Regions from separate parts of the Pseudoalteromonas sp. SG43-7 genome, predicted to be linked through region 1. Evidence: predicted binding sites of a transcription regulator. Region 1 holds the regulator's gene; each other region holds the start of a gene.
What was found. Region 1 encodes sigma-54, which starts transcription at its own class of promoters, with help from an activator protein. Its sites were predicted from a motif close to GTTGGCACGNNNNTNGNNT; they were not measured.
Positions count from the first base shown of each region.

Region 2: a site for sigma-54 is predicted at 1,744-1,762, ahead of dps (DNA starvation/stationary phase protection protein Dps). Genes of this name have one in related genera too.
Region 3: a site for sigma-54 is predicted at 1,734-1,752, ahead of H5200_RS00965 (hemerythrin domain-containing protein). Genes of this name have one in related genera too.
Region 4: a site for sigma-54 is predicted at 1,855-1,873, ahead of H5200_RS03425 (YggN family protein). Genes of this name have one in related genera too.

Region 1 is NZ_JACJEY010000058.1:8,910-13,118, forward strand. Features, by position in the region: gene rapZ (RNase adapter RapZ) at 1-200, opposite strand, end outside; gene ptsN (PTS IIA-like nitrogen regulatory protein PtsN) at 221-673, opposite strand; gene hpf (ribosome hibernation promoting factor) at 678-965, opposite strand; gene H5200_RS19435 (RNA polymerase factor sigma-54) at 994-2,490, opposite strand; gene lptB (LPS export ABC transporter ATP-binding protein) at 2,557-3,282, opposite strand; gene lptA (lipopolysaccharide transport periplasmic protein LptA) at 3,279-3,812, opposite strand; gene lptC (LPS export ABC transporter periplasmic protein LptC) at 3,802-4,209, opposite strand, start outside.
Region 2 is NZ_JACJEY010000006.1:29,141-33,349, reverse strand. Features, by position in the region: gene H5200_RS03905 (HPP family protein) at 34-453, shown strand; gene corA (magnesium/cobalt transporter CorA) at 538-1,494, opposite strand; gene dps (DNA starvation/stationary phase protection protein Dps) at 1,833-2,357, shown strand; gene H5200_RS03890 (methyl-accepting chemotaxis protein) at 2,480-4,147, opposite strand.
Region 3 is NZ_JACJEY010000002.1:15,061-19,269, reverse strand. Features, by position in the region: gene H5200_RS00970 (TonB-dependent receptor domain-containing protein) at 1-963, opposite strand, end outside; gene H5200_RS00965 (hemerythrin domain-containing protein) at 1,271-1,696, opposite strand; gene H5200_RS00960 (S9 family peptidase) at 1,929-3,977, opposite strand; gene H5200_RS00955 (threonine/serine exporter ThrE family protein) at 4,131-4,209, opposite strand, start outside.
Region 4 is NZ_JACJEY010000005.1:74,936-79,144, reverse strand. Features, by position in the region: gene H5200_RS03440 (LysR family transcriptional regulator) at 1-699, shown strand, start outside; gene H5200_RS03435 (glutathione peroxidase) at 795-1,286, shown strand; gene H5200_RS03430 (PA3496 family putative envelope integrity protein) at 1,336-1,524, opposite strand; gene H5200_RS03425 (YggN family protein) at 1,932-2,729, shown strand; gene H5200_RS03420 (PLP-dependent aminotransferase family protein) at 2,813-4,209, opposite strand, start outside.

The DNA of each region.
Region 1 (4,209 bases):
AATTCTTCCTGCTCTTTCGGTAAATTACGGACATCAATACTGACGGCAATTTTGTCATAATTATCAGAGACACTGCGCACTAATGAAGGTAATAAGTTTACCGGAATATTATCTACACAATAATAACCAAGATCTTCTACTACACGCAGAGCAACAGATTTACCTGAGCCAGAACGCCCACTGATGATGATTAACTCCATGTAAATTCTCCTTCATTTGGCTACGATTGCGCAGCAATTACGTGATACAAATCTTGGTCTGTTTTTGCGCTACGTAGTTGTTTACAAAAATCTTTGTCGTTGAGTTTATCAGCAATTGTGGCTAACGTCTTCAAATGAAGTTGGCTATCACCATCTGGCACGATGAGAGCTACAAATATATCAACTGGGCGATTATCTATCGCATCAAAATCAATCGGTGATTCACTCACTATAATTATTGCTAGCGGGTTTTCAACACCACTCATACGGCCATGAGGAATAGCAATACCACGACCAATACCCGTACTACCTAGTTTTTCTCTCGACAGTAGTGCGTTGAGGATTTCTTGTTGTGATAGCTGAGGAAGTTGTTCATGAGCCAATTGGCTGATAAATTCAATGATCCGTTTTTTGCTATTAAAAAGGACCGCAGCTTTACTGCAGTCCTGGCAAATAAGTGAGCTTAATTTCATAGTGTTAGTGTCGAGCGTGCTTCTCTTTGTGTTTAATTACCTGACGGTCAAGTTTGTCGATTAGTCCGTCAATGGCTGCATACATGTCTTGGTGCTCAGTTGAGGCAAATAATTCAGCGCCACTGACATGTAATGTGGCTTCTGCTTTTTGGCTTAGCTTTTCTACATCAAGAATGACATGGACATTATTGATATGATCAAAATGCCTTTCAAGCTTGGCAAACTTATTGTTTACATAGTCTCTTAATGAATCAGTAATTTCTACATGACGACCAGTTAAATTTAGTTGCATAAGCATTTTCCTCTTGTGATTTTACGCCTTAAATCAAACTTTTACGTTGATTTGACGGTGGAATAGCCAGCGACTCGCGGTATTTTGCAATAGTCCGTCTAGCTACTTTGATACCTTGCTCTGCCAATATATCTGCAATCTTACTATCACTCAATGGTTTCGCTGAGTTTTCTGCACTGATCAATTTTCTGATCAATGCTCGAATGGCTGTCGATGAGCATTCGCCGCCGTTCTCAGTACTTACATGGCTCGAGAAAAAATATTTTAACTCAAATATACCACGAGGGGTATGCATGTATTTTTGGGTGGTTACACGAGAAATTGTTGATTCGTGCATCTCAACCATTTCGGCAACGTCGTTTAGTACCATAGGGCGCATGGCCTCAGGGCCATGCTCAAAGAATCCTTGCTGCTGTTTAACAATGCAGTTGGTTACTTTGAGTAACGTCTCGTTACGACTTTCTAGGCTTTTAATAAACCATTTAGCTTCTTGCAAATGCGAGCGTATAAATTGGCTGTCAGTGCTTGATTTTACAGAGCGTGACATCGCCGCATATTGGCTGTTCACTCTAATTTTTGGCATGCTGTCTGGATTGAGTTCAACCACCCAGCGACCTTTAATTTTTTTCACCGAAACGTCAGGAATAACATACTCTGATTCTTCGCGTACTATGGTATCCGCAGGCTTTGGGTTAAGGCTGTGGATCAGTGTCATTACTTCTTTTAGTTCATCTTCTTTAAGCTTAGTCTTTTTCATCAAAGTGCGATAGTCACGACTAGCTAATAAATCGATATGATCAGTTAAAATCATTTTTGTCTCGCTAATCCAAGGAGTTGCAGGATCAAATTGATTTAATTGAATACATAAACATTCTTGTAGGCTGCGCGCAGCAATACCAACAGGGTCAAACAACTGAATGCGTTTTAACACTGCTTGCACTTCGTCGAGTTCGATTTCTTCTTCGTTATTACCTTGATTTAAGCTTTCTGCGATGTCTTCGCAGCTCAAGGTTAAAATACCTGAATCGTCAACGGCTTCAACAATCGCAATGGCAATGGCTTCATCGGTTGGACTAAAAGGTGTGAGTTGTAATTGCCACATTAGATATTCGTGCAAGGTTTCAGTTGAGGCACCTTGATAAATTGACTCATCTTCAGGCATTGGCCCAGATGACGTATTTGGCGCAGCACTCATGTATTCGTCCCAGGTGACGTCCATAGCCATTTCGTCACTTAAGGTCTCTTTACTTAATGCTTCGCTACTTTCTTGTTCATATTCGCTTGGCTTGTCGTCTGCTGATGCGCTAACGGTTAAGTCATCGTTATCTTGTTTTTGTTCGTTTTTACCAGCCGTGTCGTCTGAATATTCATGTTCTTCTAGCTCTAACAATGGATTGCTGTCGAGCGCTTCTTGAATTTCTTGCTGGAGATCCAATGTACTGAGTTGCAATAAGCGAATTGCTTGTTGCAGCTGTGGTGTCATTGTAAGTTGCTGGCCCATGCGCAGCTGGAGTGATTGCCTCATGTATCTCTAACAATCCTTTTATTGTTATCATCGTTAAGTCTAGCAGATACTTAGCCGAGCGTGGCTTTATAGCCTAAATTGCTCGCCCAGGTAAACATCGCGGACTGTTTGGTCGGCGAGTACATGCTCAGGGGTACCTGATGCAATTAACTCCCCATGAGAAACTATGTAGGCTTTTTCACAAACATCAAGGGTTTCTCGTACATTGTGGTCGGTAATAAGCACGCCAATACCACGGTTTTTAAGGTGTTCAATAATCTTCTTTATATCTAACACTGAAATAGGATCAACGCCAGCAAAAGGCTCATCAAGTAAGATAAATTTTGGGTTTGCGGCTAAAGCGCGTGCAATTTCAACTCGACGACGTTCACCGCCAGATAATGCCATACCTTGGCTGTCGCGGATATGTTGAATGCTAAACTCATCAAGTAAGCTGTCGAGCGCTTCTTCTCTGGCTTGTTTATTCAGCTCTTTACGAGTTTCTAAAATAGCCATCAGGTTTTGATAAACAGTTAATTTACGGAAGATGGATGATTCTTGTGGCAGGTAGCCAATCCCTAACCGTGCGCGACTGTGCATTGGCAGTAAGGTGATGTCATTATCATCAATACTGATTTTACCTTTGTCGCTTGGAACTAAACCCACAATCATATAAAAGGTGGTGGTTTTACCAGCGCCATTAGGACCCAATAAGCCAACAATGCTGCCTGCGCTAACTTCTAAACCCACGCTTTTTACAACTTGGCGACCTTTATAGCTTTTTGCTAGAAATTCAGCTTTTAATGTACTCATGGCTGCCCTTTAGATTTGTCTTTTTTACTGTCTACTGGTACCAAAATGGTGTGCACACGATCGCTTGAGCTTGCGCCTTTTTCAGCACTGATCAGTTGCTGGTCCATATCATAGGTAATGCTTTTGGCATTGATTTTTTGACCTGCCTGAGTGACTTGTGCATTGCCAACCAAGGTTAAATAGCGCTTAGCGACATCGTAACGGACTTCATCAGCACTGGCACTCATTACTGTGCCATCAGTTTGTTTTTCTTCAAAGTAAGCCGGACTGCCAGTTGCGACAAGTAGTTGTTTGTTATCGCCTAAATCTTCGCGCTTATGGACTTCAAGTCGATCCGCTTTGATACGGCGGTTACCATGAATGATTTCAACATTTTTTTCAAAAATACCGATATTGTCTTTCAGTTGGGCAAGCTGCGTGTCAGCACTGATAGAGACTTGATCTGCAGGTGGTGTCGTATTTTCAGCAAAGCTTGCAAAAGCAATGAATAAGCTTGGTATAACAAGCAAGTGAGCAAATTTATTGGTCATAATATATGGTTCGCGTATGGTTAATTAGTTCTACCACTTCGGCTTTTAAGTCGGCATGGAGACCGCGCCCAGTGATTTTTAAATTTGGTCCGATTAATTCAACTGGTTGTTCTGAACTCATGGTTTGTAGTTCAATATCAACCTGAATATTATCTGCGTTTATATGTTCAATCATGGCATTATTGGTCAGGTTTTTAGCAACCACATTACCTTCTAAAATTAATTGATGATTTTCATATAAGGTGGCTTCATCGGCATTAATTTGCCACGTCTGCTGTTGATTATAGAGTGTAAAAATAGGTTGTTCAAAGTAAGTGAACCCTAACTGTTGGTAGAGTTCCATTTTTGCAGCTGTTACTTTGTGGCTAATTTTACCTTGTTCATCAAATGCGGTTTG
Region 2 (4,209 bases), on a different contig from region 1:
AAAGTTCTGGTTAGTAATTTAACAGGAGCCAAAATGAGCCAAACAGTTGCAGATTTAATGACATCAGATCCATATGCCGTAAGTGCAGAAAACACCCTACACGACGCACATAATCTAATGAAGGAAAAAAATATCCGCCATATTCCGGTAATTGATCACAATGGCGAACTAGTGGGTATGTTGACACAAAAAATCATGATTGCCCAAGTGATGAATATTATGGCTAATTACAGCCCTAGCGCACTTGAACGAAAGGAAAAACAAACGAAAATACACACTATTATGGCAACCGATTTTGCCACTGTACTAGCAACCCAACCACTGCAAGATGTTGCTCGGTTTTTTGTTGATAACCGCCATGGTTGCATGCCTGTGATCACTGAAAAAAATAAACTCGTGGGTATACTTACCTCGTCAGACTTTGTACGCCTAGCGGCCGCTTTATTATCTTAATGCAAGGTGATAATAAGACCGCTATCCGTATAAAATGAATATAAACTCGTGTAATCGTGTATGCCAAGTAGTCCTTGGCACACACTACAGCCAGCCTTTGTGTTTAAAAAATAAATAAGGGGCAAAGCCCGATAGCAACATAATGCCAATTGCAAATGGGTAACCCCATTCCCATTGCAGCTCAGGCATTATATTAAAGTTCATCCCATATACACTGGCGACTACGGTAGGTGGTAAAAAAACCACCGAAGCAATAGAGAAGGTTTTGATAATTTGATTTTGTTCAATGTTAATAAAACCTTGTGTTGAATCCATCAAAAAGTTCACCTTATCAAACAAAAAGGTACAGTGAGACATTAGCGTATCTATATCAAGTACAATTTCTCGTAGTGATTCGCGATCCTCATTTTGTACACCTAAACGACGTATTAAAAACGAAATATTGCGCCGCGTATCCATTAAACACAAACGCACTTTCCCATTCGCATCCTCTAAACGCGCGATACGACTGACCGCTTCTTCTAGATCAGAGTCATCTTCTTCTAGTACATATGCACTGAGCTTCTCTAACTGATGATGCATATCCTCGAGCATATCAGCATGGTTTTCGACTTTTTGATCGAATAATGTAACCAATAACTGTTTTGGCGTATCACACATTACTTGACCTTTACGTGCTCTTAAGCGTAACAATCGAAAGTCAGCCAGCTCGTCATCGCGAATGGTCAGCAAACAGTTATCCTGAAGTAAACAGGCCACTGTTACCGTATTAAAACGTCCTTCATTGGGCGACATAAACAATGCGTGCACATGCAAGCCTTCATTGTCGATAAAACATCGCGATGAAGCTTCAATCTCTTGCACATCCCCTGACTCAGGAAAAGTTATATTGAGCGTTTTTGCGAGCGTATTTCGCTCATCTTCCGTTGGGTTGATTGTGTCAATCCAGTGTGCATTTCTGATTGATGCTTCAAGAGAGGTATCGGATGAAGGCTCTAACTCTCTGATCACCCCCTGCTCGATAGAAAAAAATCTCAACATGCACTTCTCCTTTAATAACAAGATGGGTTGAGTATATGTAAGTGATGATTAATCAACAATGATAATACACTTCTGTATCACAGTTATTATTGAGAGTAAGTAATTCGCTAACACGTAACAGCATCTTTTATTTTGCAGATTTTACAAAAAAGTGCATATTTTTCATGGCATTTCAAAGAAATGCTTTCATCACCCAACTTCAAAAAACATATAAATTATTAAATATCAGAAACTTAAAAAATAATTTTTATCGGCACAGCCATTGCTTTATATAAACTAACGCATGTTCATAGACTTTATTAGACGCTGTGAACATTCCTTATAAATCAGGAGGAATAATGAGTAACAATAACGAAACAAACAAAATCGCTGAATTTACTGCCCCAGGTATGAATGAAGAATCTGCAAAAAATACCATTGCTACACTTGATAACCGCATGGTCGCACTGATCGATTTACAATTGACTCTAAAACATATTCATTGGAATGTAGTTGGCCCAAATTTTATTGGCGTGCATGAAATGCTCGACCCTCAGGTTGAAGTGATCAGAGCAATGACCGACACCATCGCCGAGCGAATCGCTACGCTGGGCGGAGTTCCGGTTGGTACTCCAAAATCGATAGTTGATCGTCGTTCATGGCAAGATTACGCAATTGGTAAGGGCTTGGTAAAAGATCATTTAGTTGCGCTTGATAAAGTATACAATGGGATTAATGGCGATCACCGAAGTGCGATTGGCAAGCTATCAGAGCTCGATCCTGTATCTGAGGATATGCTAATTAGCCAACTTGCCGATTTAGAACAGTTTCAATGGTTTGTGCGTGCACACTTAGAATCGTCAACGGGCAAACTCAATAGCTAATCTAGCGGTTTTGTGTTCAGTTTAAACTGATTCATTTATATTTAAAGTCAAAGATCAGGCTATTTAAAGCCTGATCTTTATTTATTACTGCTCAACAATAATACCGCTATTTTTTGTTTATATTAGATCTTAAACTGACCTACCAAATCGCCTAAACTCTCCCCTCGACCAGCTAAGTGATGACTGACTGATGAGGTTGTTTTAATTGAACGAGTAAGCTCATTAACGATTTCTTGAATCGCAAAAACGTTACGGTTAATTTCCTCAGTTACACTACTTTGCTCTGTGGCAGCGGTAGCTATTTGTGTGCTCATATCGTTAATTGTAGTAACCGAGCTGGTTACCGCTCCTAAACTTTCAGAAATTGCGCGAGATGACTCAACTGAGCGATTACAGCTTTGCTGACTTGCCAACATTGCCTTTACCGCAGCCGTGACTAGCGTATGTAACTCATTAAGCATTTCATTAATCTCTAACGTACTCTCTTGTGTACGACTGGCTAAACTTCTCACTTCATCAGCTACAACCGCAAAACCACGGCCTTGCTCGCCAGCCCTTGCAGCTTCAATAGCCGCATTAAGGGCCAGTAAGTTAGTTTGCTCAGCAATGCCACCGATAACACTTAATACACTGTTAATTTTTTTAGATTGTTCACTTAATGAATTAACCTGTTCAGCAGCTTGATTAATCTCACTCATTAAATTTGAAACTTCTTCTAAAGAAACATCTACACATTTTTGAGCATTGGCAACATCTTGCGTGGCTGACTGGGTTGATACCGCCACTTGTGTGGTATTTTGCGCGACTTCCTGAGATGTTGCTGACATTTCGGTGATCGCCGTTGCTACCAGCTCAGTTTCATGATTATGGTTTACTAACTGATTTTCAATTAACTGTGTTTGTGTATTGATATCATTTGATGAATCTTTTACATCACGGGTTACATCTGCCACATTGGTGATAATGCTATGTAGTTTACTAACAAACACATTAAATGAATTACCCAATTGACCAATTTCATCGTTACTATGCACTTCTAAGCGCTTAGTCAGATCACCTTCGCCTTTTGCAATATCATCTAAGTTTTGCACCATATTGTGAATTGGTTTTACCATATTGTTTGCCGCAATTAAGGCAAAAAACACCGTCAACACCACCCAAAATAATGCAATTAATAACAGGGTCGTTACTTTTTCATTCATATGAGCTTGTATTGTTGCTTGGTATTTTGTTAGCTCAGCTTCAATATCATCCATATAAGCGCCCGTTCCTAGCATCCAATCTGTACCAGGAACCATCGCTGCATAGCCCATTTTTTCAACTAAACCCGTTGTATTAGGCTTTTGGAAAGCATAATAAAAAGCACCGCCACCTTGTCTTGCTTGCTCAAGCAACCCAACAATTATTTTTTTACCATTAGGATCGGTCATGGCTATTTTATTTTGCCCTTCAATTGCATCACCCAATAACGCATGGAAAATACTAACGCCTTTTGTATCATAGATAAAAAAGTAACCATCTTTACCAAAAGTGAGATCTCGCAATGCATTTTTTGCATCTTCTTTAGTCCCCTTGGCTAGTTCGTAATTAATTATTTGGCGGCCTATCTCAACCTCAGTTGCTAATAAACTTTCTTTGTCAGCAATTAATTTTGTTTTAAACGATACAAAATTTTGCTGCTGATTTTGATACTCTAAATAATATGAGCTGGCCATTAAACTAATTAACAGCAGCGTGAGCGGCAAAATAGCTAATAGCAACAGCTTATTTTTCAGACTTAGATTACTCATTTTTCCTCACGTGTAACAATGTAAAGCTCCATAGTATTGATACATCGAGAGCTTATAAAAAC
Region 3 (4,209 bases), on a different contig from region 1:
TACAAATTGCTCACGTTCAACACGTTGATATGGAGTATAACCAACGCGTGGCTGTACAATGCCTTTGCTAACACGCCATAAACTGACTGGGCTATCTAACGTACCCGTTTGACCTTCGGTGTTATCGTAACGCTGTTTGGCTATGTCGTACTCAAAGGTAATTTCATTCTGATTATTGATCAGGTAGTTTATTGTTGCGCCGGCATTCCAGTTACGTGCTGCAACGATTTTTTTATCGCCAAAGCTACCATCATCAACCCACATGCTGCCATCTGGAAGTGGTAAACTTTCGCTGTAAGTTGGCTCACTTTCTTGACGGTCATAAAAACTACCACGGATCCCGTAAGTTAATCCCTCAACGCCGCTTGGGCCGGTCAAATATATATCGACTTTATTATCGTTACCGTATTGATCGTCTTGTTGGATATTACTGCTTACCGTGACGCTACCATGGGTGCTATCAAGATTTTTACGAGTGATAATATTGATTACACCACCGATTGCATCAGCGCCATATAAAGTGGACATTGGGCCACGAACGACTTCAATTCGCTCGATAGCCTCAAGTGGCGGCATATACATAAATTGGCTGTTACCAAAGTTGTTTGGGCCTATATTACCTACATCACTTTGACGGCGGCCATCAATAAGCACTAGAGTATAGCTTGCGGGTAAACCACGCATGGTAATACTAATATTACCGTTTTTATCTTGTCCGGCACCAACATCGATACCTTCGATATCACGAAGCGCATCAGCAAGGCTAGTAAATGGCTTATTTTGTAGATCTTCGCGAGAGACAACCGAGACACTTGCAGGTGCATCTATTAATTTTTGCTCATAACCAGAAGCGGTGACAACCATCACTTCCATATTTTCAGCTGTGTCATCATCAGCAATAAGTGTTGTTGATGTTAATAATGCACTGATCAGTGAGGCCAGATAAAGCGGGCGGGATTTCATTGTACTTCCTTCATGACAAGAATAAAGATTATTAATCTAATAAGCAACCAAGGTAGGTATGATAACAATTATCAGTTGTATGTTCAATTGCGAAATATTTACATTCAATGAATGATTTTCATATTAAATAAAGGTGGGGATGGAGCATGAGCATTAAAAAACCCAGCGTTTGATGCCGGGCTTAGTTAATTTAAGAGTGTTTGCTTAGCCAAGTATTGACCGTGTTAGAGGTGCCTAATAAATGCAAATGGTATAGAGTTGTTGCTATTTAGAGAGCTTTATAAATTAAAGCGGGCACATATAGCAGTTAACTCATCGCATCATTATACTTTTCGGCTAGACTTTCTTTTTGACTTTCGGTTAGCGCTTTACCGGCTAGTTGAAATACTTCATGCTCTTCTTCAGCCAGATGATGATGTACAAGATGATGTAATTTTTTAGCGGTCACAAGCCACACTGGTGAGCTCATATCAGTTTCTTCAAGTTGCTCAATCAATTCATCAAGTTCATGATGCTCTGCAATACTATGACGGGCTTTTTCATGGGTTAAATCATCAAACATCAAAGGATTATAGAAATAACGCTCTTCAAATTTAGCATGTTCTATTAACTCATGTTTTAAATTATCCATAAGAGACTGTCTATTCGGTGACTCCCCCTGGGTTTTTATCAGCGCATCGACAAGCGAACGTTGTTTGTCGTGATCATTACGAAGTGCTTCAAAAATATTCATGGGTTTTCCTTGCTTTACTCATTAATTACAATGAATATTGCAAGACAGAAGCCAACTTTTAAGTTGTTGTAATATATTGATTTAATTTTTTATATTTGAGCTTGTTAAGGTGTTTTCTTGTAAAAATTACCGAGTTAGGTCTTTATATTACATCCATATTCATTGTTATTTAAAAGCAAAAAGGCCAACACGAATGTTGGCCTAAAAGCGTATTTAACACAAAATAATAGGATTATTTATTGGCGTCTTTTACCGCTTTTAACTTGCCTGCATGGTCAATCTCGAATGCTGGCATGTCTTTTTTGCCGTCAATTAAATAGTTATCCATCCAACGCATTAAACGTAAACTGTAATCATATTGCGCGGCTACTTTACGGTTACCATGACCTTCGCCAGGATAGTATACAAGGCGTACATCTTTGCCTTGTACTTTCATATAACGGTACAGTTCCATTGATTGTGCAGGGTGTACGCGAGGATCATCTTTACCATGCATGATCAGTAATGGTGTTTTAGACTGGCCTGCCCAGTAAATAGGGCTGCGCTCTAAATACCACTGCCATTTATCCCATGGGTATGAACGTGCATGCACAAGATTCATTTCGTTAGAAATATCAGTAGTTCCAAATTTAGATAGTTGGTTGGTAACACCTACAAACATCACGCTCGCAGCAAAGTGTTCAGTCAATTTTGTTGCGGCCCATGCTGATGCATAACCACCATAAGAGCCACCCGTAATACCAACACGTTTAGTATCAACTAAGCCCATTTCAACAAGATGCTGTTTAAAGTCAATTAAATCGTCAAACTCTTTACCTGCATAGTCGTTTTGACCAAGCTTTGAATAATCAACGCCTTTACCTGTAGAGCCACGGTAATTTGGGTAAAATACTGCATAACCACGTGCTGCTCCCATTTGACCTGGACGCGAGTAGTTTGTTACCCAACCGTCTTTGTCATGGCTTTCAGGGCCACCGTGCACTGACATGACCAATGGATAGCGCGTGCCTTTTTCATAATCTAATGGGTAGACTAATACGCCATCAATCTCAACACCGTCGCGAGCCTTAAGTGAAATAGTTTCTTGCTTAGCAAAACGTTTGTCATTCAACCAGTTGTTTGAATCCGTTAAACGTTGTGCTTTAGAACCACGAATAATGAATACTTCATTTGGGTGCTTTGCAGTGTTTGCACGTAGCGCTAAGGTTTTATCTGAATCAGAAATACTCAGATTTGATGCAATAAATTGGCCTTCATTAATAATTTTTTTGTATTTATTAGAGCCGGTTTTAATGCTTGCGACAAAACTTTGCGTACCTACATTGGCAATAAAATTAAGCGTGTTGCGTTTATGTGACCATTCAAAATCAACGATATGACCCATGAAATTAGGTAACCAATCACTTACTTCACCTGTTTTTGTGTCAGCTAAAAATAAACGACCAGCGGCTGGATCATGCTTATCTTCGGCACCTAGAATTGCGATGTAACGACCATCATGAGACAGTTCAGCACCGTCTAATTTACCTTCAGTAGCAAACGACATCGTCACTTGATTAGTCGCAATATCAAATAAGTGCCATTGTGATTTAGTGTATTTGTCGTCAATTAGCGCTGTAGGCTGGGTTTTTACTAATAACTTATCGCCTTTTGCGGCCCAGTTTACATCACTTACATAGTTTGCAACGTTAAGCGCTGTTGGTGTAAGAGGTTTATCTGTTTTGGCTAAATCGACAATAAATAGTTGTTTATCTCTTAAGCCTAGCTCGTACACCTCAGCCATAAAGCCTAATTTTTTCAGCTCTTTTTCAGATTTATCAGCCGCTGGCATAGCTAAAATAGCGAGTGGTTTGTTATTCGGGCTTAACTGATAGCTAGAAATTGATGTGTCTTTAAGCGATAGTACTTTTTGCGCTTGACCACCATCCACTGGAATTTGATATAACGCGGTAAACTTGTCGTCTTTAAGTTTTGCTAAAAAGTAGATCGTTTTGCTATCGTTTGACCATTGAATACTCTTGATACTTACAGAGCCGGTAATGAAAGGACGCTCGACACCTTCATCATCGACGACATAGAGTTCGCTATAATTGGCACCATTCTCGTCGACGTATAATTCACGTGGCACTGAGCGGGTAAATGCAACATTGTCACCATTTGGACTAATGCTGGTTTGAATAACTGACTGAATTTTAGGGATATCTTCTACAGTAAGCGATGTGGCTGCAAATGCCAGTGAGCTTGAGAGTCCAAGAGCCAGTGCTAGGCTAGTTTTTATCATGAATTTTCCTTCGCATGTTTTAATTATCGAAGGATTATAACAAGGTGTACCTTAAATGCTAAAATATGCGATTAATACGCACAAGTAGGCGTTTAATGAAGAGATTAAAGTGATAAGGTTTAAGCGCGATAGTGACTACCGCACTTAATTGCTTTATAAACTCTTTTTCGGTGGGAGTGCAACGTTGGCAAAGATTAATCCAGCCACCAATGACATAAATATTAGGAAGGTT
Region 4 (4,209 bases), on a different contig from region 1:
GCCGGCCGCGAATATGCCGTAAAGCTCAAAGCAATTAAACAAGAGCTAATTGATGCTAATAATCAACTGCAAGGTGAGCAACGTAAACCCAAAGGGATCATTAGAATTTCTGGTGCTGGTGAATTTGTTGCATGTCATGTAGCACCTAAAATTGTTGAGTTTGTAAAACGCTACCCTGAGGTTGAAGTAGATATGGACTTCAACAATCGTAATGTCGACTTAGTTGAAGAAGGTTTTGATTTAGCGATCCGTTTTGGCCGCATGCAAGACTCTAACTTAATTGCACGACCACTTAGCCCGCGAATCATGACTCTCGTTGCCAGTCCAGAATATTTAGCACATCACCCAACCCCAACTACGCCTCAACAATTAACCGCTCATAATTGCTTAATTGCCATGGGGAAACGTTGGCGATTTAATTTTGCCGGCGATATTAAAGAGGTAAAAGTTGCCGGCAACTGGCGCAGTAACCATCCGCGCGCACTATTATCTGCGACATTAGCAGGCTTAGGCATTGCCCATTTAGCCACTGATATTGTTGATAAGTATATTGAAAACGGGCAACTAATTACCTTACTTGATGAGTTTCAGGTAACAGACAATGCCTCTTGGTTAGTGTATCCACGTAAAGATTTAATGCCGTACAGAGTGCGATTATTGATTGAACATTTACTCACAAGCTTTAATCATGCAAGTTAAAATAAAATGGTCTATGCAATATGATGATAATTTAAGCTGTATGTCTGTCACAACTCAGGATAGAATTTAACAAACAACAATAACAAGAGAGCAACATGAACGACTTCTATCAACTTTCAGCCAGCAATCTGCAAGGCCAAAGCATTGATTTTTCAGATTTCGCAGGCAAAGTTGTGTTAATTGTCAACACTGCTAGTAAATGTGGCTTCACTCCACAGTACGAAGGTTTACAACAATTACATGCAAAATACGCTGATCAAGGGTTAGTAATTATTGGTTTTCCGTGCAATCAATTCGGCAAACAAGAGCCTGGCGGCGCAAAAGAAATAGCGCAAGGTTGTTTAATTAACTACGGTGTTGATTTTGTGATGATGAGCAAAATTGATGTTAATGGCGAAAACGCCCACCCCGTATTCAGGCATTTAAAATCAGCCTTACCTGGATTTTTAACCCGCAAAATAAAATGGAATTTCACTAAGTTTTTAGTTGGCCGCGACGGCGAGGCAATTAAACGCTTTGCACCATTTACCAAACCGCAACAAATCGAAGGTGCTATTATCAAAGCCCTTAAAAGCAGTAATATCTAAACTCTAAAAGCAATAAAGAGGCAAATTGCCTCTTTATTTAAATTATCTCTTAGTCGTTTAAATACTCATCTAAGTCATCATCGCCCAAGTTTTTACGCAAGCGTTTTTGCTCAAGGTAGTCTTCCAACTTTTTCTTAACCTTTTGCTTATTCTTGTCGTGTTGATTACGCCCGACCATTTCGTACTCGTCTTCAACAAAATCGTCATCTAGCGCATCGTAACTAAATGTCTTACCCACAACCCACTCCATAAAGTGTTTGAGACCAATTAAGGATTTTTTATCACTATCATTGGTAAATTAAAAATGTTCAGCACTATTTCACCGTATGAAAAAGCACCAAAATAAAGCCATAACGCAATTCTAAAATAGTGTTATGTCGATATTGTGAATAAATAGCGCTAAATTTGAGTTCTGGAAAGTGAGAGTTTTTTATCGAAACGATAAGTATCTTTTATGTATTAATGTAAATTAGTCAAAATGACTAAAAAATGGCTTTTTTATAACATTTAAATGTAATTAAAAAAGGGAAAAAAACAATTAACTCATTGTTTTTAAATGCCAATAATTATTGGCATTAAACTTGATAAGTATTAAATACGTTAAATGCGTACTGGTCATAATCAACAAATTAGCAGGAAATAAAAATGAAAAAATTACTATTAATAAGTTCTTTATTCATTGCCACAGGGGCAATGGCACACAATGATAATGAGACGAATATTTCTTTTAGCGGCGACACATGTGACGTTGAATTTAAAAATGATGTGCGTATTAAGCCAAATGAATTAGAAATTTTTACAGCTGATAACCACACTATGACTTTTATAAATAGTGGCGAGTTAATGATTGATGGCCAAACTTTGGCACTCAACAGTCAACAACACCAAGCGATCAGTAATTATTCAGACAGTCTGCGTAGCCAATTACCAGAAGTCGCGAACATTGCTCTTGAAGGCGTTAAAATTGCCGGGGTCGCCATTGAAGAAGTCGCCAATGCATTTAATATCGATGGCCTAGATAGCATTAATGAATTAATGGCTGATATTCAGGTAGAAGTACAAAACACCTTTTACCAACAAGGCGCTTTTGTAATGGGCCAACAAAGCTTTAGCCAATTTGGCGAAAACTTTGAAAGCCAATTTGATGAGCAAATAGAAAGCGCTGTACAAGCTGCGATGATGCAATCGATGGGTAGTATTTTAATGGCTGTAGGTTCAGAACTAATGGGCTCTGGTGGCGATATGCAAGCCTTTGAACAACGCATGGAAAATATGGGAGCTGAAATTGAAGCCAAAGTTGAGCAACAAGCTAACCAACTTGAAAAACGCGCTGATGCACTGTGCGGTAATTTTTCAACCATTGCTGATCAAGAGCAACAATTAGTTAAACTAGTTCCAGAATTGAAAGACTACCAATTATTTAGTTATAAACAAAATAACTAACTTGAACTCAGGTTCTAAACGCTAAAAGTTTGATATCCCTTTAGCAGCACTCTTTTTTAAAGGTGCTGCTTTTTTATGCCATGCTATTTCTTCGCTAAATGCACTAACTCACCTAGCTTTATAATAGCTTGTTCAATTTTTTCACCCCATGGCAAACCATAACTTAATCGAATACAACTGCGATATTTATTAGTGGCTGAAAAAATATAGCCCGGAGTAATGCTAATGCCACTTTCTAATGCCAGTTGAAATAGTTTTACACTATCGTAAGCCGCACCTAAATCAATCCAGACCACACATCCGCCTTGCGGATCGCTGATCCTAGCGGTACTCGGAAAGGCCTGATGTAAACACCAGATCATTCGTTCTTTATTAGAACGTAGACGCTGTCGCAGTAGTTTTATATTACGATCATAATCACCACTGACTATAAATTCATATAACGTCCATTGATTGATCAGTGAAGTAGAACAACTCAATGCACGCTTATAGCGACGCGCTTTGGCAGCAAACTTTCCGGCAATCAACCAGCCAACACGATAACTCGGCGCCGCAGTTTTAGAAAACGATGCACAGGTTAATACCAACCCTTTTGTTGAGTAAGCCTGAGCGGGTGTACCACGCTGCGGGGTAAAATGTAAATCACCATACACATCATCTTCAATTAGCACCACATCTTGAGATTCCAATAACTCTACTAATTGTTTACGCTTATGATCAGGCATAAAACTACCCACAGGATTATTGATCGAAGTAGAGAACACACAGGCTTTAATATCGTGATCATGTAAAGCCTGGCTCAGATCATCAAGCCAGATCCCATCATCAGGACACAGCGGGATCTCGAGCGCCTTGAGGCCCAGGCTTTCGATCAATTCAATGATACCAAAATAACAAGGTGACTCGATCGCCACCACATCACCTACTTTAGTGACACATTTTAGCGCGATCGCCAGTGCTTCTTGAGCACCGTTGGTGATCACAAGTTCTTGCGAGTCAACACCAATGCCAAAATCTAAATAACGATGGATTAACTGCTTTTTCAATGGTGCAAAACCATCCATCGCACCATAATTTATGGCGCGACTGCCGGCAATCGACATAACCCGGCGCATCGTACGACTTAGCATTTTATCAGTTGGAGCGGCAGCAACAGGATTAGCAATGCCAAACGGTACGACATCGGCTTGATGAATTGCATCATACACTTGCTCAATTAATACCTGCATGTTGACCGAAACTGGCTCACGATTGAGTTTAACCCGCTTTGGCCGCGCTAACTGGGTATGTGCCGTTTTTAAAAAATAGCCTGACTTTTCTCGTGCTTCAACCAAACCTTGTGCCTCAAGTGATTGGTAAGCCAATTTCACCGTCGGAATACTGACATTCAGCTTAGTGGCCATTTTACGTAATGAGGGGAGTTTTTCGCCTGGTAATAGTGTCCCCTGCTCACTCAGCTCACGCACCAGCTGCATTACTT